DNA from 3 places in the Streptomyces sp. NPDC057002 genome. Region 2 is predicted to be linked to each of the others. Evidence: riboswitches for the same ligand, from Rfam matches in the RefSeq annotation. Region 2 holds a riboswitch; each other region holds the start of a gene.

The links. A riboswitch is a leader RNA that binds a small molecule or an ion and turns the genes downstream of it on or off. The one in region 2 is predicted to bind cobalamin.
Region 1: it holds a riboswitch for cobalamin, as region 2 does, so the genes downstream of both, ACFT32_RS19515 (ribonucleoside-diphosphate reductase subunit alpha) here and ACFT32_RS02935 (energy-coupling factor ABC transporter permease) in region 2, are expected to answer to the same signal.
Region 3: it holds a riboswitch for cobalamin, as region 2 does, so the genes downstream of both, ACFT32_RS08145 (ABC transporter substrate-binding protein) here and ACFT32_RS02935 (energy-coupling factor ABC transporter permease) in region 2, are expected to answer to the same signal.

The regions. Positions count from the first base shown of each region.
Region 1 covers NZ_JBHURZ010000003.1:1,023,704-1,030,835, forward strand. Annotated here, with positions in the region: gene ACFT32_RS19500 (cytochrome P450) at 1-1,319, shown strand, start outside; gene ACFT32_RS19505 (GlxA family transcriptional regulator) at 1,333-2,295, opposite strand; gene ACFT32_RS19510 (ribonucleotide-diphosphate reductase subunit beta) at 2,544-3,551, opposite strand; gene ACFT32_RS19515 (ribonucleoside-diphosphate reductase subunit alpha) at 3,551-5,923, opposite strand; cobalamin riboswitch at 6,046-6,202, opposite strand; gene ACFT32_RS19520 (GNAT family N-acetyltransferase) at 6,238-6,744, opposite strand; gene mctP (monocarboxylate uptake permease MctP) at 6,825-7,132, opposite strand, start outside.
Region 2 covers NZ_JBHURZ010000001.1:652,163-659,294, forward strand. Annotated here, with positions in the region: gene ACFT32_RS02910 (nuclear transport factor 2 family protein) at 1-220, shown strand, start outside; gene ACFT32_RS02915 (GNAT family N-acetyltransferase) at 251-787, shown strand; gene ACFT32_RS02920 (ABC transporter permease subunit) at 901-2,712, shown strand; gene ACFT32_RS02925 (MDR family MFS transporter) at 2,709-4,007, shown strand; gene ACFT32_RS02930 (serine/threonine-protein kinase) at 4,224-5,651, shown strand; cobalamin riboswitch at 5,708-5,915, shown strand; gene ACFT32_RS02935 (energy-coupling factor ABC transporter permease) at 5,945-6,646, shown strand; gene ACFT32_RS02940 (energy-coupling factor ABC transporter substrate-binding protein) at 6,643-6,987, shown strand; gene cbiQ (cobalt ECF transporter T component CbiQ) at 6,993-7,132, shown strand, end outside.
Region 3 covers NZ_JBHURZ010000002.1:9,844-16,975, reverse strand. Annotated here, with positions in the region: gene ACFT32_RS08165 (SixA phosphatase family protein) at 1-115, opposite strand, end outside; gene ACFT32_RS08160 (hypothetical protein) at 112-909, opposite strand; gene ACFT32_RS08155 (ABC transporter ATP-binding protein) at 983-1,795, opposite strand; gene ACFT32_RS08150 (FecCD family ABC transporter permease) at 1,792-2,805, opposite strand; gene ACFT32_RS08145 (ABC transporter substrate-binding protein) at 2,802-3,761, opposite strand; cobalamin riboswitch at 3,888-4,077, opposite strand; gene ACFT32_RS08140 (CoA-binding protein) at 4,164-4,571, shown strand; gene ACFT32_RS08135 (4-hydroxybenzoate 3-monooxygenase) at 4,608-5,831, shown strand; gene ACFT32_RS08130 (ArsR/SmtB family transcription factor) at 5,833-6,192, opposite strand; gene ACFT32_RS08125 (cation diffusion facilitator family transporter) at 6,255-7,132, shown strand, end outside.

The sequences.
Region 1 (7,132 bases), on a different contig from region 2:
AGCCGCCCCGGGCGGGCGGCGGAGTCCCCGGCCTCGGTCACGGCTTGAAGCTCGTGCGCGACCCGCTGGCGTTCATGTCCCGGCTGCGCGACCACGGTGACGTGGTCCGCCTGAAGCTCGGGCCGAAGACCGTGTACGCCGTCACCACCCCGGACCTCACCGGCGCACTGGCGCTGAGCAACGACTTCATCATCGCCGGGCCGCTCTGGGAGTCCCTGGAGGGCCTGCTCGGCAAGGAGGGGGTGGCCACGGCGAACGGGCCGCGGCACCGGCGCCAGCGGCGCACCATCCAGCCCGCCTTCCGGCTCGACGCCATCCCCGCCTACGGGCCGATCATGGAGGAGGAGGCGCACGCGCTGGCCGAGCGCTGGAGGCCCGGCGACACCGTCGACTGCACCTCCGAGTCCTTCCGGGTGGCCGTGCGCGTCGCGGCCCGCTGTCTGCTGCGCGGCGACTACATGGACGAGCGGGCGGAGCGGCTGTGCGTCGCGCTCGCCACCGTCTTCCGCGGCATGTACCGGCGGATGGTGGTCCCGCTCGGGCCGCTCTACAAGCTGCCGCTCCCGGCCAACCGTGAATTCAACCGGGCATTGGCCGATTTGCATCTCCTGGTCGACGAGATCGTCGCCGAGCGCCGGGCATCCGGTCAAAAGCCGGACGATTTGCTGACGGCATTGCTGGAGGCGAAGGACGAGAATGGCGACCCCATCGGGGAACAGGAGATCCACGATCAGGTCGTCGCGATCCTCACCCCCGGCAGCGAAACCATCGCCTCCACGATCATGTGGCTGTTGCATATGCTCGCGGAACACCCGGAACAGGCGGACCGGGTGCGTGACGAAGTAGAAGCCGTCACCGGTGGGAGGCCGGTGGCATTCAAGGACGTCCGGGGACTCAGGCACACCAACAATGTCGTCGTCGAGGCCATGCGTTTGCGCCCCGCCGTCTGGATTCTGACGCGCCGGGCGGTACGGGACACGGAACTCGGCGGATACCGGATTCCGGCCGGGGCGGACATCGTCTACAGCCCGTTCGCGATCCAGCGCGACGCGAAGTCGTACGAGCGGAACCTGGAGTTCGACCCCGATCGCTGGCTGCCGGACCGCGTCAAGGACATCCCGAAGCACGCCATGAGCCCGTTCAGCGTCGGCAACCGCAAGTGCCCGAGCGACCACTTCTCGATGGCCCAGCTGACGCTGATCACGGCGGCGCTGGCCACGAAGTACCGCTTCGAGCAGGTGGCCGGTTCGAACGACGGCACGCGCGTCGGCATCACGCTCCGGCCGCACGACCTGCTGCTGCGGCCGGTGCCGAGGTGAGGGCCGGTGACCGTCAGGCCGCTTCGGGGCCCCTGAACGTGCGCCGGTAGGCGTTCGGGGTGGTGCCCACCGCCCGGACGAAGTGATGGCGCAGCGTGGCCGCGTTGCCGAACCCCGTTCGGCCGGCGATCGCGTCCATCGTCTCGTCCGTCGCCTCCAGCAGCCGCTGGGCCTCCAGCAGCCGCTGGCGCAGGACCCAGCGGTAGGGAGTCGTCCCGGTCTCCTGCTGGAAGCGGCGGGCGAAGGTGCGCGGGGACATATGGGCGTGGGCGGCCAGCTGCTCGACGGTGACCTCCTCGTCGAGGTGGCGTTCCATCCACGACAGCACGTCGCCGATCGTGTCCCCCTCGGAGTGCGGCAGCGGGCGCTCGATGTACTGGGCCTGGCCGCCGTCACGGTGCGGCGGCACCACCATCCGCCGGGCGATCTTGTTGGCGACCTCGGTGCCCTGCTCCTTGCGCACCAGGTGAAGGCAGGCGTCGATCCCGGCGGCCGTGCCGGCGGAGGTGATCACCGGGTCCTCGTCGACGTAGAGCACGTCCGGCTCCACGACCGCCCGGGGGTACTGCCGGGCGAGGTCCCGCGCGTGCTTCCAGTGCACGGCGCAGCGGCGGTCGTCCAGCAGCCCGGCCGCGGCCAGCACGAAGGCGCCGGAGCAGACGCTGAGCACCCGGGAGCCGCGGGCGACCCCGCGCCGCAGGGCGTCCAGCAGCTCCGGCGGGAACTCACGGGAGGCGTAGCTGTGCCCGGCCGGCACCGCGATCAGATCGGCCGTCTCCAGCCGCTCCAAGCCGTGCTCGACCTGTAGGGAGACGCCCGAGTTCATGCGCAGCGCCGGGCCCTCGGCCGAGGCGACCGCGAAATCGTAGACCGGCAGGCCGTCGTCGCTGCGGTCGGTGCCGAAGACCTCGCACACCACACCCAGTTCGAAAGGGTTCACGCCGTCGAGCAGGACGGCGGCCACGTTCTGGAGCATGTATCCAGTGTGCCTCGTCTATGGCAGTAATTCGAGGGTCTACGGCAGTACTGCCACTGACGGTAAGGAGTCATCGGCGCGACAGTGGTGTCCATGGAAACGAACCAGGCACAGACATTCATCGCAATGATCTTCGTACTCGGGACGCTGGTCCTCCTGGTCCTCCCGTCAGTGATCGGCATCGTGCGCGACAGGCGCGTCGACCGTCAGATCAGGGAGGCCCAGGAGGCCCGGGAGAGCGAGCGGGCTCAGAAGTCCTCGTCCAGGTCGACGGTGCCCTCCACCGCCACCTGGTACGCCGAGGGGCGCCGCTCGAAGAAGTTGGTCAGCTCCTGAACCCCCTGGAGCTCCATGAAGGAGAAGGGGTTCTCGGAGCCGTACACCGGAGCGAAGCCGAGCCGGGTGAGCCGCTGGTCGGCGACGCACTCCAGGTACTGCCGCATCGACTCGGTGTTCATGCCCGGGAGGCCGTCACCGCACAGGTCGCGCGCGAACTGCAGCTCGGCCTCGACGGCCTCCCGCAGCATGTCCGTGACCTGCTGCTCGAGCTGGTCGTCGAACAGCTCCGGCTCCTCCTTGCGGACGGTGTCGACCACGTCGAAGGCGAAGGACATGTGCATCGTCTCGTCCCGGAACACCCAGTTGGTGCCGGTGGCCAGGCCGTGCAGCAGGCCGCGGCTGCGGAACCAGTAGACGTAGGCGAAGGCGCCGTAGAAGAACAGGCCCTCGATGCACGCGGCGAAGCAGATCAGGTTCAGCAGGAAGCGGCGGCGGTCGGCCTGGGTCTCCAGCCGGTCCAGCTTCTCCACCGAGTCCATCCACTTGAAGCAGAACCCGGCCTTCTCGCGGATGGAGGGGATGTTCTCCACCGCGTCGAACGCGGCGGCACGGTCCTCCGGGTCGGGGAGATAGGTGTCCAGCAGCGTCAGATAGAACTGGACGTGCACGGCCTCCTCGAAGAGCTGCCGGCTCAGATACAGCCGCGCCTCGGGGGAGTTGATGTGCTTGTACAGCGTCAGCACCAGGTTGTTCGCGACGATCGAGTCGCCCGTGGCGAAGAAGGCGACCAGCCGGCCGATCAGGTGCTGCTCCATCGGGGACAGCTTGGCGAGGTCGGTCACGTCCGAGTGGAGGTCGACCTCCTCCACGGTCCAGGTGTTCTTGATGGCGTCCCGGTAGCGCTCGTAGAAGTCCGGGTAGCGCATGGGGCGCAGGGTGAGCTCGAAGCCGGGGTCGAGAAGATTCCGGGTGGTCATTACTGGCAGGCCTCGCAGGACTCGGGGTTTTCCAGGGAGCAGGCGACCGCTTCGGGGTCCGGGGTGGCGGCCTGCACGGGGACAGTGGCCTGGGCCGCGCGGGCGATGCGGGTCGCCGGACGCGAACGCAGGTAGTACGTCGTCTTCAGCCCGGCCTTCCAGGCGTACGCGTACATCGAGGAGAGCTTGCCGATGGTCGGCGTCTCCATGAAGAGGTTCAGGGACTGGGACTGGTCCAGGAACGGTGTCCTGGCCGCCGCCATGTCGATCAGACCGCGCTGCGGGACCTCCCACGCCGTCCGGTAGAGCGCCCGTACGTCCTCGGGGATCCAGGCGAACTCCTGCACCGAGCCGTTCGCTTCGCGCAGCGCCTCCCGGCTGCGGGCGTCCCACACGCCGAGCCGCTTGAGCTCGTCCACCAGGTAGGAGTTGACCTGGAGGAACTCACCCGACAGCGTCTCGCGCTTGAACAGGTTGGACACCTGCGGCTCGATGCACTCGTACACGCCCGCGATGGAGGCGATGGTGGCCGTGGGCGCGATGGCGAGGAGCAGGGAGTTGCGCATGCCGGTCGTGGCGATGCGCTCGCGCAGGGCCGCCCAGCGCTCGGGCCAGGTCAGCTCCACGTCGTAGTGGTCGGGGTGCAGCACGCCCCTGGCCGTACGGGTCTTCTCCCAGGCCGGCAGCGGGCCGCTGCGCTCGGCGAGGTCGGCGGAGGCCTCGTACGCGGCGAGCATGACGCGCTCGGCGATACGGGTGGAGAGCGCCTTGGCCTCGGGCGAGTCGAAGGGCAGGCGCAGCTTGAAGAAGACGTCCTGCAGGCCCATGGCCCCGAGGCCGACCGGACGCCACCGGGCGTTGGAGCGGCCCGCCTGCTCGGTCGGGTAGAAGTTGATGTCCACGACCCGGTCGAGGAACGTGACGGCCGTACGGACGGTCTCGTCCAGCCGTTCCCAGTCGAGATCGCCGGTCGATGTGTCGACAAAGGAACCCAGGTTGACCGAGCCCAGGTTGCAGACCGCCGTCTCCCCGTCGCTGGTGACCTCCAGGATCTCCGTGCAGAGGTTGGAGGAGTGGACGACGTGGCCCGGCTCGGCCGTCTGGTTGGCGGTGCGGTTGGCGGCGTCCTTGAAGGTCATCCAGCCGTTGCCGGTCTGCGCGAGGGCGCGCATCATTCGGCCGTACAGCTCACGGGCGGGCAGGGTCTTCCTCGCCAGGCCCTTCGCCTCGGCCGCCCGGTACGCGGCGTCGAACTCCTCGCCGTACAGGTCGACCAGCTCGGGAACGTCAGAGGGGGAGAACAGCGACCACTGCCCGTCGGCGTTCACCCGCCGCATGAACTCGTCCGGCACCCAGTGCGCCAGGTTCAGATTGTGCGTACGGCGGGCGTCCTCGCCGGTGTTGTCGCGCAGCTCCAGGAACTCCTCGATGTCGGAGTGCCAGGTCTCCAGATAGACCGCGGCCGCGCCCTTGCGGCGACCGCCCTGGTTCACGGCGGCGACCGAGGCGTCGAGCGTCTTCAGGAACGGGACGATGCCGTTGGAGTGGCCGTTGGTGCCGCGGATCAGCGAACCGCGCGCACGGATACGGGAGTAGGACAGCCCGATGCCGCCCGCGTGCTTCGACAGCCGCGCCACCTGGTGGTACCGGTCGTAGATCGAGTCCAGCTCGTCCTTGGGGGAGTCGAGGAGGTAGCAGGACGACATCTGGGGGTGCCGGGTGCCGGAGTTGAAGAGGGTGGGGGAGGACGGGAGGTAGTCGAGGCGGCTCATGAGCCCGTAGAGCGCGGCGACCTCGTCGACGGCCTGTGCCGTGTCGTCCTCGGCGAGGCCGGCGGCGACGCGCAGCATGAAGTGCTGGGGCGTCTCGACGACCTTGCGGGTGATCGGGTGGCGGAGCAGGTAGCGGCTGTGCAGCGTCCGCAGGCCGAAGTAGCCGAAGCGGTCGTCGGCGGCCCGGTCGATGAGCGCGTCGAGCCGGGCGGCGTGCAGGCGCACGAACTCGGCGGTCCGGTCGGCGATCAGCCCCTCCCGGTGGCCGACCGCGACGGACTCGGTGAAGCACGTGACGCCCTGGGAGGCGGCCTCTTCGCGGATGCCGATCGTCAGCAGGCGCGCGGCCAGCCGGGAGTAGGCGGGGTCCTCGGAGATGAGGCCGGCGGCCGACTCCGTCGCGAGCTCGCGCAGTTCCACGATGACATCCGGCACGGCCCCCCGCGCGGACCGGCCGCGCAGCGCGGCGGCGGCGACCCGGCCGGGGTCGGCGTCGGGGAGATCGGCGGTCAGCTCGGTCAGGGTCCGCAGCAGCGCGGCACCGGGACCGTCGTGCTCTTCTTCGGAAGCTGAGACCGGTTCGGCTGGCGCGATGGTCACGTGGGGCTCTCCCTCGCTCGGCAAGGGGCCTCGCACAGGGCAGGGGGCAGCACACGAGCGCACACGGCGTCGCGTCCACCGGCCCATTCCACGAGGCCCGGACGTCAGGGCACCCCGGCCGGACGGCCGGGTGCGCTGTCGGCAGGTCCTCGGACTGACTCCTGTGCGTGGCGTTCTGGGAACAGACATGCACAAGTACACCGTTGCGGGACAGTTCCGGATTCGCACCGGATTCCCCTGCGGCGACAGCGAGCACGAGCATACATCTTGTGCCGGGTTCGGGCGGCACCCCCAGATGTTGTGTCGTGCTGGTTTCAGAGCGTCAACTGGTAGGTGAGGAGAGTGATGTCCGCCAGCTGCGGGAGCGGGTTCCAGTCGCGCTCGGGAGTGCGGGTGAAACCCAGGCGTTCGTAGATGCGGTGGGCTGTGCGCATGGTGCGCTGGGTCGACAGCACGATGCGGACGCAGCCGGGCGTGGCCCGTGCGCGGTCGATGCAGGCGGCTACGAGGGCCTCGCCGGTGCCGCGGCCGCGGGCGGTGTGCGAGACCGCGAGCATCCGTATCTCGGCCTCTCCCGGGCCGGCTATGTCGGCCATGGGGCCGCCGGACGGTACGAAGGTGACGCCGCCGAGGAGGGTGTCGTTCTCGACGGCGACCAGGACGTCGGCTGCGGCTGCCCGTCTGGCGACGTCTCGCAGTTCGTGGAGGTACTCGTCGCTCTCGCCGAAGTCGAGAAGGCCGTCGGCGAGATAGGCGTGGGCCGTCATCTCGCCGAGGGGGCCGTACTCGGTGGGCTTCACTCGCCGGATCAAGGTGTCCATGGCGTGAGTGTGTACGACAGCGGGCCGCCGGTGTGGTTGATTACCGGCGGCCCGCTGCGGGCGTACGTGCCCGGTCGGTTCTAGTGGGCGGAGCCCGCGGTGGCCGGCGGAAGCTCCACCTGGACCCCCGGGTCGCCCGCGTCCGCCGTGTAGTCCTCCGGCTTGGTCTCGTCGATGCCGTCGGGGGCCTTGAGGGCCTTCAGGGCGAAGGTGAGGACCACCGTCACCACCACGTTCAGGACGAACGCCGTGAGGCCGATGTAGCCGATCTCGCCGATGCCGGGGATCTCCTTCGACGAGCCGCCGAAGTGCTTCTGGGTCGGCGAGGCGACCCCGTACGCGGCGGCAGTGCCGTAGATCATGCCGACCGCCCAGCCCGCGAGCAGCG
Region 2 (7,132 bases):
CGAGTCCGGCGAGCTCACCCACTCCGCGATGGACCTCAGGACCCGGCCCAGGGTCCGCGTCTACGGCGACACGGCCGTGGTCACCGGACGGGTCACCAACACGGCCCACTACCGGGGCGAGCGCTACGACGCCGACGAGTGGACGACGGACGTGTTCGTGAAGCGGGACGGGCGCTGGAGGTGCGTGCTGAGCCACATCACATCAGCGGCCCCCGAATAAGCGTTCATGTGTTTTGCATATGATGCGCAAATGCACGACTACAGCATCAGGGAAGCCACGCCAGCGGACATCGACGGGGCTCGGGTGGTGATGCTGGACGCCGTGTACCGCGACTTCGACACCGGCTATGTGCCGCGCTGGCACGCCGACATCATCGACCCGGTGCCCTACTACGTCGAACCGCCACGGCACACCCTCCTGGTGGCCGTGGACGAGCGGGACGGGACGGTGGCGGCCACGGGGGCGCTGGACGCGCGCGGGCCGGCGCATCCGCCGAACCCGCGTTGGCTGGCCGAGCGGTACCCCTCGGGCGAGACCGCGCAGCTGCGGCGGTTGTACGTCGGCCCCGCACACCGACGGCGCGGACTGGCCCGGCGGCTGGTGGCGGGCCTGGTCGACTTCGCCCGGGCCGACGGGGGTTACCGGTCCGTCTATCTGCACACGTATCCGCACTCGCCCGGTTCGATGGGCCTGTGGCGGACGCTGGGCAAGGTGGTGTGCGACGAGCGGGAGGAAGTGCCCGGCGGCGGCAGCGGCGTGGTGCACTTCGAGATTCCCTTCGCCTGAGCACCACGGGGACCACACTGAACACCTCGCACTCACTCCTGACCAAGGGCCTCGCCGCCCTGCGCGCCCTCGCGCGGGGCGGAGCCCCGACGCTGCTGTGGCGGGCCGTGCTCATGGCCGCCCTGGTGGGCGCGATCGGCCTGCTGCCATGGCTGTCGCGCACCGACCCGGCCCTGACGGTGCTCAAGGCCCGCTCGGCCGACCGCGATCCGACACCCGGGACACTGCGCGCCGTCCGCGACCAACTCGGCTTGGACGACGGCCCGCTGATGCTGCTCGGCCGCTGGCTGGGCGGGCTGCTGCACGGCGACGCGGGCACGTCGTGGGTGTCCGGCGGCCAGGTGCTGCCGGGCGTCGTGCAGTCGCTCGGCGCCTCGCTGCTGCTGATGTCCGGGGCCCTCGTGGTCGCGGCGGGCACCGTGGCGGCCGTGTGCGCCCGCACACTCCGGCTCGGCTCGCGGGGGCGGCTCGCCGCACGCGGCCCCGGCGGCACGGCCTCAGCGATGCTGGCCGCGCTGCCCGAGTTCCTCGTCGCCTCCGTGCTGGCCTCGGTGATCGGCGTCCAGCTGGGCTGGCTGCCCGCTCTCGGCTGGTACGGGCCGCAGTGGATGGTGCTGCCGTCGCTGGCCCTCGGTCTGCCCGCCGGGGCGATCCTCGGACGGATGCTGGACGACCTGCTGCCCAGTGCGTTCGCCGAACCTTGGGCGCTGGCGTCCGCGGCACGCGGTGTCCCGCCGAAGTCCGTGGCGCGGCAGGCGGTGCGCCGCTGCGTGCCCGGACTGCTGCCCAATCTGGGCCTGTTCGTGGTCGGCCTGACCGGTGGCTCGGTCGCCGTCGAGCAGATCTTCGACATCCCGGGCCTGGGCCGGCTCACCCTCCAGGCCGCACTCGCCCAGGACCTGCCGGTCCTGCAGACCGGCACCCTCGCCCTCGTCCTGGTCGCCGCCGTCGCCGGGGTCCTCGCCCGGCTGGCGGCCCGGCTGCTCATCGGGCCCGCGCTGCGCGACGGCGCCCTGCACTCCCTGCACCGTCCCGGCCCGTCCGCGCCCCGCGCCCTGCCCTTGCTCTACGGTGCGCTGCTCGCCGCCGTCATCGGGTTCGGCCTGCCCCGGGACGCGCTCGCGCTGGACACCCTCGCCAAGCTGCGGGCCCCCTCCCTTGCGCACCCGTTCGGGACGGACGCGCTCGGCCGGGACGTCCTCGCCCGGGTCTCCCACGGCGCGCTGGCCACCCTCGGTGTCGCCCTCGCGGTGAGCGCCGCCGCCCTCGTCGCGGGACTGCTGCTGGGGCTGCTGCCGAGGCTGTCCGGGCCGCTGGTCGACACCGTCAGCGCTGTGCCGCCCGTCCTGGCGGGACTTCTCGTCGCCGGGGTCGCGGGCAGCGGGCCCTGGACTCCCGCGTTCGCCGTGGGCGTCGTGGCCTGGTCCCCGCTGGCCGCCCATACGTCCTCCCTGCTGCGGCAGGAGCGCGCGACCACGCACCTGGCCGCGACCCGCGCGCTGGGCGCCGGCCGCTGGTATCTGCTCTGGCACGAACTGCTGCCCGCCGTGCTGTCGCCGGTGGCCCGGCACGCCCTGCTCCGGCTGCCCGGCATCGCACTGAGCCTCGCCGCCCTCGGCTTCCTCGGCCTGGGCGCCCAGCCGCCGTCCCCCGAGTGGGGCCTGCTGCTCGCCGAGAACCAGCCGTACGCCGAACGCGCCCCGTGGGCCGTCCTCTTCCCCGCCGCCGTACTCGCCCTGCTGGGGGCGCTCGCGGTGACGGCCGCGGGCGGCGTACGGCTGCCCCGGCGGCACAGGCGGACCGAGGGCCCGGCCGGGCCGCCCAGGGAGCGGGTCATGCCCCCGCGGCGGCAGCGGAACAGCCCCGACGCCCTCCTGGCCCCCGTATCCACCTCTGCGTCCACCTCACAGGCAGAAGAACGATGACCGACCCCGTCTCCCGCGTGCCGGCCCGCCGGTCCGCCCGTGCGCCCAAGACCCCGCGCGAGAGCACCTGGCGGCTCTGGAAGGAGCTGTCGCCGCTGCTGCGGCTGCTGATCCTGACCCAGCTCGCCTTCAACATCGGCTTCTACGCCGTGCTGCCGTTCCTCGCCGAGCACCTCGGTACCGCGATCGGCATGGCGGGCTGGCTGGTCGGATTCGTGCTCGGGCTGCGCACCTTCAGCCAGCAGGGGCTGTTCGTGGTCGGCGGCTGGCTCGTCGACCGGTTCGGGGTGCGGCCGGTCGTGCTGGCCGGCTGTGTGCTGCGGATCGCCGGGTTCGCGTGGCTCGGGTACGCGGAGGCGAGCGGGGCCGTGATCGGCGCCGTGCTGGTGATCGGTTTCGCCGCCGCGCTGTTCTCTCCCGCCGTGGAGTCCGAGGTGGCCCGCCAGGCGGTGGTCTGGGAGGAGGAGGGACGCGGCTCGCGCACCCGGCTCCTGGCCCTGTTCAGCGTCGCGGGCCAGGCCGGGGCCTTCGTCGGGCCGCTGCTCGGCGGGTTGCTGCTCGCCGTCGACTTCCGCACCGCGTGCCTAGCCGGTGCGGCGGTCTTCGTACTCGTCCTGGCCGGGCATCTGTGGCTGATGCCGCAGCACATCCCGGGCCGGGTCCGCACCCGGGAGCGGGGCGGGGCGCGCGTGCTGCTGCGCAACCGCCGCTTCCTGGCCCTGTGCGGCGCGTACGGCTCGTACCTGCTCGCCTACAACCAGCTGTATCTGGCCCTGCCGGACGAGGTGCGGCGCGCGACGGGCTCCCAGGCGCCGCTGTCCTGGCTGTTCGCCCTGTCCTCGGTGCTGGTGGTCTTCACCCAGCTGCCGGTGACCCGCTGGGCGGGCGACCGGCTGGACCTGCGCCGCTCCATGACCGCCGGACTGCTGCTGATCGCGGCCGGTTTCACGGTGGTGGCCGCGGCGCGCCCCGCCGGCTGGACGGGAGTCGCCGGGCTGCTGCCCGCCGCGGGCTTCGTCGTGCTGCTCACCGTGGGACAGATGCTGGTCGTGCCCGCCGCCCGCGCCTGGGTGCCCGACCTCGCCGAGGAGGGCCGGATCGGCCTCTACATGGGCGCGCTGTCCTCCGTCTCCGGCCTGATCGTCCTGGCCGGCAGCGCGGCCACCGGCTCCCTGCTCGACCTGGGCCTCCCGGCCGCCGTGCCCTGGCTGGTTCTCGCGGCCGTACCGGCCTTGACGGTGGCTCTGCTGCCGCGCCGGGAGGAGCGGCCGGCGGAGACGGACGAGACAGCCTGACCCGGCGGGCGGCGGCCCGGCAACCGCGCGCACCGCGCCGTCACCCCGCCGGGCGATGTCTCCGCTCCCGGTTTTCCGGGACAGTACCGTCCCCCGACACCGCTGCGGAGATCAGTGGTCACGCGGCGCCAGTATCCTGGGTCGGCTGCGACGTCCCCCGCCAACCCCCGCCTCAAAACGGGGAGTTCGGCCTGCGGCGACATACCTTCCCCCTGCATGAGACGAGGACGAGTGCTGCTAGCGGGCCGCTACCGGCTGGATGTTGAGATCGGGCGCGGTGGAATGGGAGAGGTCTGGCGCGCGTACGACGAGACGCTCGCCAGAGCGGTGGCCGTCAAGCTGCTGCTGCCCCAGGACACCGATGTCACGGCGGCCTCCCGGTTCCGTCTGGAGGCCCAGACCGCCGGGCGTCTCAACCATCCCCATCTGGTCGGTGTCTGGGACTTCGGCGAGTACGACAACCGGCTGTACCTGGTGATGGAACTGGTCGACGGCGACAGCCTCGCCGGGGTGCTGGCCGCCTCCGGCGCCCTTCCCGCCGAGCGGGTGGCGGATCTCGCTGCGCAGGCCGCCGCCGGGCTCGCCGCCGCACACGCGCAGGGCATCGTCCACCGTGACATCAAGCCCGCCAACCTGCTGCTGGACCCCCACGGCACCCTGAAAATCGGCGACTTCGGCATCGCCCGCTTCCTCGACGACCCCGGCGCCGCGCTCACCGCCACCGGCCAGATCGTCGGCACCGGCCTCTACCTCGCACCCGAACGCGCCCTGGGCCAGCCGGCCGGTCCCGCCTCCGACATGTACTCCCTGGGGTGTCTGCTCTACCAACTCCTCAGCGGACGGCCGCCGTTCCAGGCGGACACCGCCGTCGCGCTCCTCCACCAGCACCTCGACTCCGCGCCCGTTCCGCCCCGCGAGCTCGGTGTCGCCGGACTCCCGCCGGCCTTCGAGAACTACCTGCTCGGCCTGCTCGCCAAGCAGCCCGAGGACCGGCCCACCGCCCAGCGGACCGCCGAGTGGTTCGCCGGGGGCGCCTGGCGAGGGCTGCCCGAGCCGCTGCCGGAGGCCGCGCCCCCGGTGACGTCCGCCACGCCCAGGCCGTATCCGGCCGCCGAGACCCGCGACCCGGCCACCTATGCGCTGCCCGGCGCCCCGGGGCTGCGCACCGGCCGCACGCCCCAGGCCGGCCGTTCGCGTCGCGCCGCGCCCCGGGGCGGCCACGACCACCGCCGCAGAGCGGCCGCGACGATCGCCGCCGCGGCGCTCTTCGCCGCCGCTATGCTCGCCGGAATGCTGTGGTTCTCGCCCGACAACACCGCGACGGAGGGCACGGAACCCGACGCGTCCCCCTCCGCGAGCAGCCCCGCCGCCACACCGTCCGCGGACTCCGCCTCGCCCCTCTCCTCCGATCCAGCGGAGGACACGGCTCCGGGCAGCGGCACTCCGGCCACCGGCACAGTGGCCGATATCACCCCGTCCACCACCGCGCCTCCTCTCCCGACCCCCGTCGAAGCCACACCCAGCCCCACGACTCCGGTGCAGGAGACGGCCGACCCACCGCAAAAGGCGGACAAACCCCAGCAGGAGAAGCCCCGTCAGACCTGGGAGGACGGGGACGACGATGACGACGGGGGCGACGACTGAGCGGCCCTGCGCCGGTGTGCGAGCGGACGCCCCCTCGCGCGCCCCCTCGGGTGGCTTGTCATCGTCCTTATCTCGGCATTACTGTCACCACGCCTTGGTGAACGGGAAATCCGGTGTGATGCCGGTGCGGCCCTCGCCACTGTGAATCGGGAAGTCCGGCTCCAGCCCTCACGGGCAGCCACTGGGTCCTTGTGACCCGGGAAGGCGGAGTACGGGCGGTGGTACCCGTCAGCCAGGAGACCGGCCAAGGCACGTCAACCATCCACGAGGTGCTGGAGAGGGTCTGCTGAGCCATGCACATAGCCGAGGGTTTTCTGCCACCCGCACACGCGGTCGCCTGGGGCGTCGCGTCGGCACCGTTCGTCGTCCACGGGGTCCGGTCGCTCACCCGTGAGGTGCGCGAGCACCCCGAGAGCACCCTGCTCCTCGGTGCCTCCGGTGCCTTCACGTTCGTCCTGTCCGCCCTGAAACTGCCGTCGGTCACCGGCAGTTGCTCCCACCCGACCGGAACGGGCCTGGGAGCCATCCTGTTCCGGCCACCCATCATGGCGGTGCTGGGCACCATCACCCTGCTCTTCCAGGCGCTGCTGCTCGCCCACGGCGGACTGACCACGCTCGGCGCCAACGTCTTCTCCATGGCGATCGTCGGGCCCTGGGCCGGATACGCCGTGTACAAACTGCTGCGGCGGTACGACGTGCCGCTGATGGTCGCGGTCTTCTTCGGGGCGTTCTTCGCCGACCTGTCCACCTACTGCGTCACCAGCGTTCAGCTGGCGCTCGCCTTCCCCGACCCGGGCAGCGGGTTCGTGGGCGCGCTCGGCAAGTTCGGCACCATCTTCGCCGTCACCCAGATCCCGCTCGCGGTGAGCGAGGGGCTGCTGACGGTGCTCGTGATGCGGCTGCTGGTGCAGTCCAGCAAGGGAGAACTGACCCGGCTGGGTGTGCTCCTCGCCAAGAAGCAGTCCGTGACCGAGACCGAGGCGGCGACCCGATGAAGAAGAACACGAAGATCAACCTCCTGCTGCTGCTCGCCGTGGCCGCGCTCGCCGTACTGCCGCTCGCGCTCGGCCTGGGCGATCACAAGGAGGAGCCGTTCACGGGCGCCGACGGTGAGGCGGAGACGGCGATCACCGAGATCGAGCCGGACTACAAGCCCTGGTTCTCGCCGCTGTACGAGCCGCCGTCGGGTGAGATCGAGTCGGCCCTGTTCTCCCTTCAGGCGGCGCTCGGCGCCGGTGTCCTCGCCTACTACTTCGGTCTGCGCCGGGGCCGCCGGCAGGGTGAGCAGCAGGCGCGGGAGCAGGACACCGAGGAGTCCACGGCCGAGAGGGCCTGAGCCGCGTGCTGCCGATCGACGCGGCGGCGCACAGCAGTCGCTGGCGCCGCCGTCATCCCGTGGACAAGGCCGTGCTCGGTCTCGGACTCACCGTGCTGGCCATCTCGCTGCCGCCCTGGCCCGGCGCGGCGCTGGTGCTCGTGAC
Region 3 (7,132 bases), on a different contig from region 2:
GGCCGCGCGGGGCGAGGGGGCGTTCGTGGTCGGCGACGTCCAAGGGCCAGGCGGACTTGGTGTGCCGCAGGACGACCAGACGGCGCAGTGGGCCGGCTCCGGCGCGCTCGATCATGACGGGGATCCCAGGTCGCGGGTGAGGTCGAGGCCGAGGAGCCGGTCGGCGTACGCGTACGTCTCGAAGCGCGCGCCGTCGGGCAGCCCCGGCTCGGTCTCGACATGGTGCAGGACATCCAGTACCCCGGGCACGTCCAGGTCATCCTCCCAGGCGTCGCGCAACCGCCCGCGCACCTCGTCGGGGACCGGCCGCGAGGGCCGCCGGGCCCACCGCGCGACAGCACCGCGCCACCGGGCGAGGGTGCCCCGGGCCTCGTCGAACGCGGCCGCGTCCAGCCGGGCGGGGGCGCTGTGGTGCCGGGCGAGGAGGGCGAGACGCAGGACACCGGGGTCGATGCCGGTGCCGGTGTCGTCCGGTGTGCCCGGGTTCTCGGGATGCGCGGGGGCCCCGTCGATGTGCGCGGGGGCGACAGCGATCCGCACACCGTCAGTCGCCGTGCCGCCCTCGACCGCTACATGGATGACCTGGGCCTCGCCCAGCCCGGCGCTCACGTCGGGACTGTCCTCGAACGGCCGGATGCCGAGGGCGGTGGCCTCCGCCCGCAGCTCGGCCTGTCGTCGTCCCCCGGTCAGCAGCGCCCACACCGGGGTGCCGCCGAGTTCCAGGGCCCGGACGAGCAGGTCCGCGACGAGCAGCACCCGCAGGCTCGTCGTGTCGAAGCCGGGCGCGTGCACCTCGACACGGGTCAGGCCCCGGCGGGCCGGGGCGGCGTCGACCGGCTCGCCGCTACGGGCGTCGATGATGCGCAGCACGAGGCGAGCGTAGGCGGGTGGGCGGGCATACGCAGGCATGTTCGGTGTTTTCAGGCCACCGTGGCGGGAAGCACCCCACCAATGGCGTGCCCGGCACCAGGGCCGGCGGCCCTCAGGCCAGCGTGCCCAGGAAGCGCACATGAGGCCGCTGTTCGGGCCCCTCGCGGCTGACGGCGGCCCGTACCCCGTAGACCTCCGCGATGAGCTCCTCCGTGAGGACGTCCCCCGGAGCACCGCCCGCCACGACCGTGCCTTCGCGTAGGACGACGACCCGGTCGCAGTACATCGCCGCGAGGTTGAGGTCGTGCAGCGCGACGACGGTGGTGACCGGCAGGCCGGTGACCAGGGCGAGCAGATCCAGCTGGTGGTGGATGTCGAGGTGGTTGGTGGGCTCGTCCAGGAGGAGCTCCCGGGGTTCCTGCGCGAGCGCGCGGGCGATCTGGACGCGCTGGCGTTCGCCGCCGGAGAGGGTGTGCCAGGGCTGGCCGGCACGGGCGGCGAGGCCGGTGCGCTCCAGGGCCGCGTATATCGCCCGCTCGTCGTCCGCCGAGGCGGGTGTCCAGGCCCGGCGGTGCGGCACACGGCCCAGCCGTACGACGTCCAGCACGGTCAACTCGACCTGCGTGTCCGCCTGTTGCTCGACCATGGCGAGGCGGCGGGCGACGGTACGGCGGGGCAGGTCGCCCAGCGGCGTGCCGTCGAGGGTGACGACTCCGGCGGTCGGCGTGAGCAGCCCGGCGAGCAGCCGCAGCAGCGTGGACTTGCCGGAGCCGTTCGGACCGAGGACGCCGACGGTGGAGCCGGGTTCGGGCGCGAGGACGATGCCGTCCAGGATGAGGCGCCCGTCGGCGCGGCGGCTGACCCGGTCCGCCCGGAGCCCGGCCCGCACCCGCGCTGCCGTATCGCCGGCGTGTGTCTCCGTCACCGCACCCTCCGCGTCCGGTAGAGCACCGCCACGAACGCCGGCACCCCGATCAGGGAGGTCACGACCCCCACCGGCACCTCCTGCGGATCCAGGACCGTCCGGGCCAGGGTGTCGACCCACACCAGGAACACCGCGCCGGCGAGTGCGGTGACCGGCAGCAGCCGGGCGTGCCCGGGTCCGGCCAGGGCCCGGGCGGCGTGCGGCAGGACCAGCCCGACGAAGCCGATGGCCCCGGCCGAGCTGACCAGCGCGGCCGTGAGCAGGGCCGTGACGCACAGCAGCACCAGGCGGGTGCGGGCCACGGACACCCCGAGCGCGGCCGCCGCGTCCTGCCCGAAGGCGAAGGCGTCGAGGGTACGGGCGTACGACAGGCACACCACCAGCGCCACTGCCAGGGCCGCGAAGCACAGCCAGACATCGGTCCAGCCGGCCCCGCCGAGCGAGCCCAGGAGCCAGAACAGCACGCCCCGGGTCGTCTCGGCGTCGGCGGCGGTCAGCACGACGAAGGAGGTCAGCGCGGAGAAGAGCTGCATGGCGGCGACGCCCGCGAGGACGACCCGGTCGGTGGTGTCGCCGAGGGTGTGGCTGAGCAGCAGGACCAGCGCGAAGGAGACCAGGGCGCCGAGGAACGCGCCCGCGGACACCGAGACGGCACCGCCGCCCACGCCCAGCACGACGATGACGACCGCGCCGGTGGAGGCGCCCGAGGACACCCCGAGCACGAACGGGTCGGCGAGCGGGTTGCGCAGCAGCGACTGCATCACGGCCCCGCACACGGCGAGTCCCGCCCCGCACACGGCCGCGAGCAGGGTGCGCGGCAGCCGCAGCTGCCAGACGATCCCGTCCCGGATCGGCGTCAGTCCGGAGCTGCCGATCCCGAGGTGGGACGCGACGACGGACCACACGTCCCCGACCCTGATGTCGGCCGGTCCGATGGTGATCGCCAGGGCCACGGAGACCACCAGCAACAAGGCGCCTCCGGCGGCGAGCGCCGGTCCGCGCACGGTCACTTCACGAGCCCGAACTCACGCAGTCCGGCCGCGACCTTCTCCACGCCCTCGACCGTGCGGATGGTCGGGTTCATGGCCTGTCCGCTGAGCAGCACGTACCGCTTGTGCTTGACCGCGTCCATGTTCTTGGTGACGGGGTCGGACTCCAGGAAGGCGATCTTCCGCTTCGCCGACTCCGCGGTCTCCGAGTCGCGGGTCAGGTCGCCGATGACGAGGACATCGGGGTTGCGGTCGGCCACGGTCTCCCAGTTGACCTGCGGCCACTCCTCGTGGGTGTCGTCGAAGACGTTCTTCGCGCCGAGGGCGCGGGTCATGATGCCGGGCGCTCCGCAGCAGCCGGCCAGGTAGGGCGACTCGGAGTTGGCGAACCAGTACAGCAGGGAGACGCCGGAGGCGTCGACGCCCCGCGTGGCCTTCTCCATCCGCTGCTGGAGGGAGGCCACGAGCTTGTCGCCGCGGTCCTTCACCCCGAACACGGTCGCGAGGTCCCGCACCTCGCCGTAGACGGCGTCGATGCCCAGCGCCTTGTCGCGCTTGCCGTCGCCGCCGCCCGAGTTGTCCTTGCCGGCGCAGTCGGACGGGGAGACGTACGTGGGCACGCCGAGCTTCTCGAACTGGTCGCGGGTGGCGACGCCGCCCTTGCCGAGGGTGGAGACGAAGGACGCGGCGACGAAATCGGGCTCGGAGTCCAGGACCCGTTCGAAGGAAGGGTTGTTCTCGGCGATGCGCGGCACCTTCGCGTTGGCCTTCTCCAGCCCCTTCATCACGGGGTCGGTCCAGGTGGCCGTGCCGGCCATCCGGTCGGCGAGACCGAGGGAGAGCAGGATCTCGGTGGTGCCCTGGTTGAGGGAGACGGCGTGCCGGGGCGCCTTGTCGACCCGGACCTCCTGGCCGCAGTTGTCGAGGGTGGCGGCCGCCCCGGCGGTGGGGGCCTTCGAGCCCCCGCAGCCGGTCATGAGCAGGGAGCCGGCCGCGAGCAGGACGGCGGCACGGGCGGGTCGGGCGAGGGGCAAGGAAACCAGTCCTCAGACGTCGAGGGCCCGATCGCGGAGCCCGGTCGTACGGTGCTCCCCCGCCGCCGGCCGGCCGCGGGGGCCGCCAGCAGGTCTTCGGACTCGGGTTCACCCGGTGCGGGGCGCCTTCCCGTACGACGTCCAGCCGTACAGTGGCCGCGGCCCCGCCCGTCCCCCTCACCGCTGCGCGTCAGTTCCGGATTCGCACCGGATTCCCTGACCCACGTACATGGGTTCGACTGGCCTCGGCAAGCTATCACGGTGGGCTTCGGGGAATCACCGCGCGCCCCGCGTCGTTCCCCGGACAGCAGCTCTTCCGCGACGCGACTCCCGAGGAGGCCGCCGGTGTACGGCGACGACGCAACGGTCCGCAGGATCCTCACCGAGCTCGGCGATACTTGGGCCGTGGTGGGCCTGTCGTCGAACCGGCAGCGCGCGGCGTACGGCGTCGCCGCGGTGCTCCAGCGGTACGGCAAGCGCGTCGTGCCCGTGCACCCCAAGGCGGAGACCGTGCACGGCGAACAGGGGTACGCGAGTCTGGCGGACATCCCCTTCGACGTGGACGTCGTGGACGTGTTCGTGAACAGCGACCTCGCCGGAGCGGTCGCGGACGAGGCGGTCGCGAAGGGCGCCGGGGCGGTGTGGTTCCAGCTCGGCGTCGTCGACGCGGCGGCGTACGACCGCACCCGGGCCGCGGGCCTGGAGATGGTGATGGACCGCTGCCCGGCGATCGAGATCCCGCGGGTCGGGTGAGGGGCACGACCGTCGCGCCCCCTCCATAATGAGCGCATGACCCAAGCCTCCCCGCCCGCGGACGCAGGCTCCCCCGGGCGTTTCCCGGTCGTCGTCGTGGGCGCCGGTCCCGCCGGGCTGACCGTCGGCAACATCCTGCGGGCCGCCGCCGTGGACTGCCTGGTGCTGGAGGCCGAGACCCGGGAGTTCATCGAACAGCGGCCCCGGGCCGGGGTCATCGAGGAGTGGGCCGTCCGCGGCCTGGAGAAGCGGGGCCTCGCCCGGAACCTGCTGGACTGCGCGGAGCTGCACACCGCGTGCGAGTTCCGCTTCGACGGGGAGCGGTACCGGTTCCACTACGGCGAGATGACGGGCAGTCACCACTTCGTCTACCCGCAGCCGTTGCTGGTGACGGACCTGGTGCGCGAGTACGCCGACGTGCGGGGCGGGGAGATCCGCTTCGGGGTCGGGGACGTGGAGCTGCACGACCTCGACACCGACAGCCCGTCCGTGTCGTACACCTGCCCGGAGACGGGTGAACGGCGGGTCGTGCACTGCGACTTCGTGGCCGGCTGTGACGGGGCGCGCGGAGTGACGCGGGCCGCGCTGCCGCCGGAGCGGGTCCGGGTCGCACGGCACGACTACGGCATCGGCTGGCTGGCACTGCTCGCCGAGGCGCCGCCGTCCGCCGACTGCGTGCTGTTCGGCTGTCACGAGAACGGCTTCGCGGGCCAGATGCCCCGCAGCCCGGAGGTGACCCGCTACTACCTCCAGTGCCCGCCGGGCGACGCCCCGGAGAACTGGCCGCACGAGCGCGTCTGGGCGGAGCTGCGGCAGCGGCTCGGAGCGGCCGGTGTGCCGCCGCTGACGGAGGGGCGGCTGATCGAGAAACGCGTGCTGGACATGCACGACTACGTGGTCGAGCCGATGGTGCACGGCCGGCTCCACCTCGCGGGCGACGCGGCGCATCTGGTCGCCCCCATCGCCGCCAAGGGCATGAACCTCGCCCTGCACGACGCCTTCCTGCTCGGCGACGCCCTGGTGGCGCGCCTGACCACGGGTGACGACAGCGGTCTGGCCGGCTATGCGCAGGCGTGCCTGCGGCGCGTGTGGGACTACCAGGAGTTCTCGCAGTGGCTGTCCGAGGTGTACCACGGCACGGCGGCGGGCGACCCGTTCCGCGCAGGCACCACGCTCGCCCGGCTGCGCCGCCTGTTCACCTCGCCCGCGGCGGCCGCGGCCTTCGCCGAGCAGTATCTGGGGACGGCCGCGCGGTACTGACTCAGTCGTGCGGGGGGCGGTCGCTGAGACGGTGGTCGGCCACGTTCAGTGCCTCGTCCACGAGCCGGCGCAGATGGCCGTCGCGGAGTGAGTAGATCACGCGGCGGCCTTCTTTTCGGGTGCCCACCAGGCCCGCGAGACGCAACCGCGCCAGATGCTGGCTGACGGCGGGCCGGGCCGCCCCGCACGCCTCCGTGAGGGTCGTGACGTCGGCTTCTCCCCTGGTCAGCGCGTGCAGCAGGGCGAGCCGGGTCCGGTCCCCCAGGAGGGCGAGGAGTTCGGCGGCGAGCGCGAACTGTTCCTCGCCGGGGCTGCGCGGATGCGCATCGTGCGCAGGTGACAGGTGCATGCGTGCGCTCATACGCACATAATGGCCCTGTGGACGTGTGCACGTCCACTCCCTCGCACCGGAAGGGGACCCACGTGAGCGACCGGCACGAGCACTCCCACCCTCACCACCACCGGCACGGCCTGCGCCACCGGCTGTCCCACCTCCTCACCCCCCACTCCCACGAGACGGCCGACAAGGTCGACTCCGCCCTGGAGTCCTCGGCCCGGGGGATGCGGGCGCTCTGGGTCTCGCTCGCGGTGCTCGGTGTGACGGCCCTGGCCCAGGCGCTCGTGGTGGCCGTCTCCGGCTCGGTGGCGCTGCTCGGGGACACCGTGCACAACACCGCGGACGCGCTGACCGCCGTACCGCTCGGGATCGCCTTCGTGCTGGGCCGGCGCGCGGCCACGCGCCGCTTCACCTATGGCTACGGGCGGGCCGAGGATCTGGCGGGGCTGGTGATCGTGCTGACGATCGCCGCGTCCGCGGCCTTCGCGGGATGGACCGCGATCGACCGCCTTCTCGACCCGCGCCCGGTCCAGCACGTTCCGGCGGTCGCCGTGGCGGCCCTCGTCGGGTTCGCGGGCAACGAGTGGGTGGCCCGCTACCGCATCCGCGTCGGCCGCGCGATCGGCTCGGCCGCGCTGGTCGCCGACGGACTGCACGCCCGTACCGACGGCTTCACCTCACTGGCCGTGCTGCTGGGCGCCGGCGGCTCTGCCCTGGGCTGGCAACTGGCGGACCCGATCGTGGGGTTGGCGATCACGGCGGCGATCGCACTGGTGCTGCGGGACGCGGCGCGGGAGGTGTTCCGGCGGGTGATGGACGCGGTCGACCCGGCCCTGGTGGACCGGGCCGAAGCCGCCCTGACCGAGGTCCCCGGGGTGCGGGCGGTGGGCGAACTGCGGCTGCGCTGGATCGGGCACCGGCTGCGCGCCGAGGTCGCGGTCGTGGTGGACGGCGCCGTGACGGT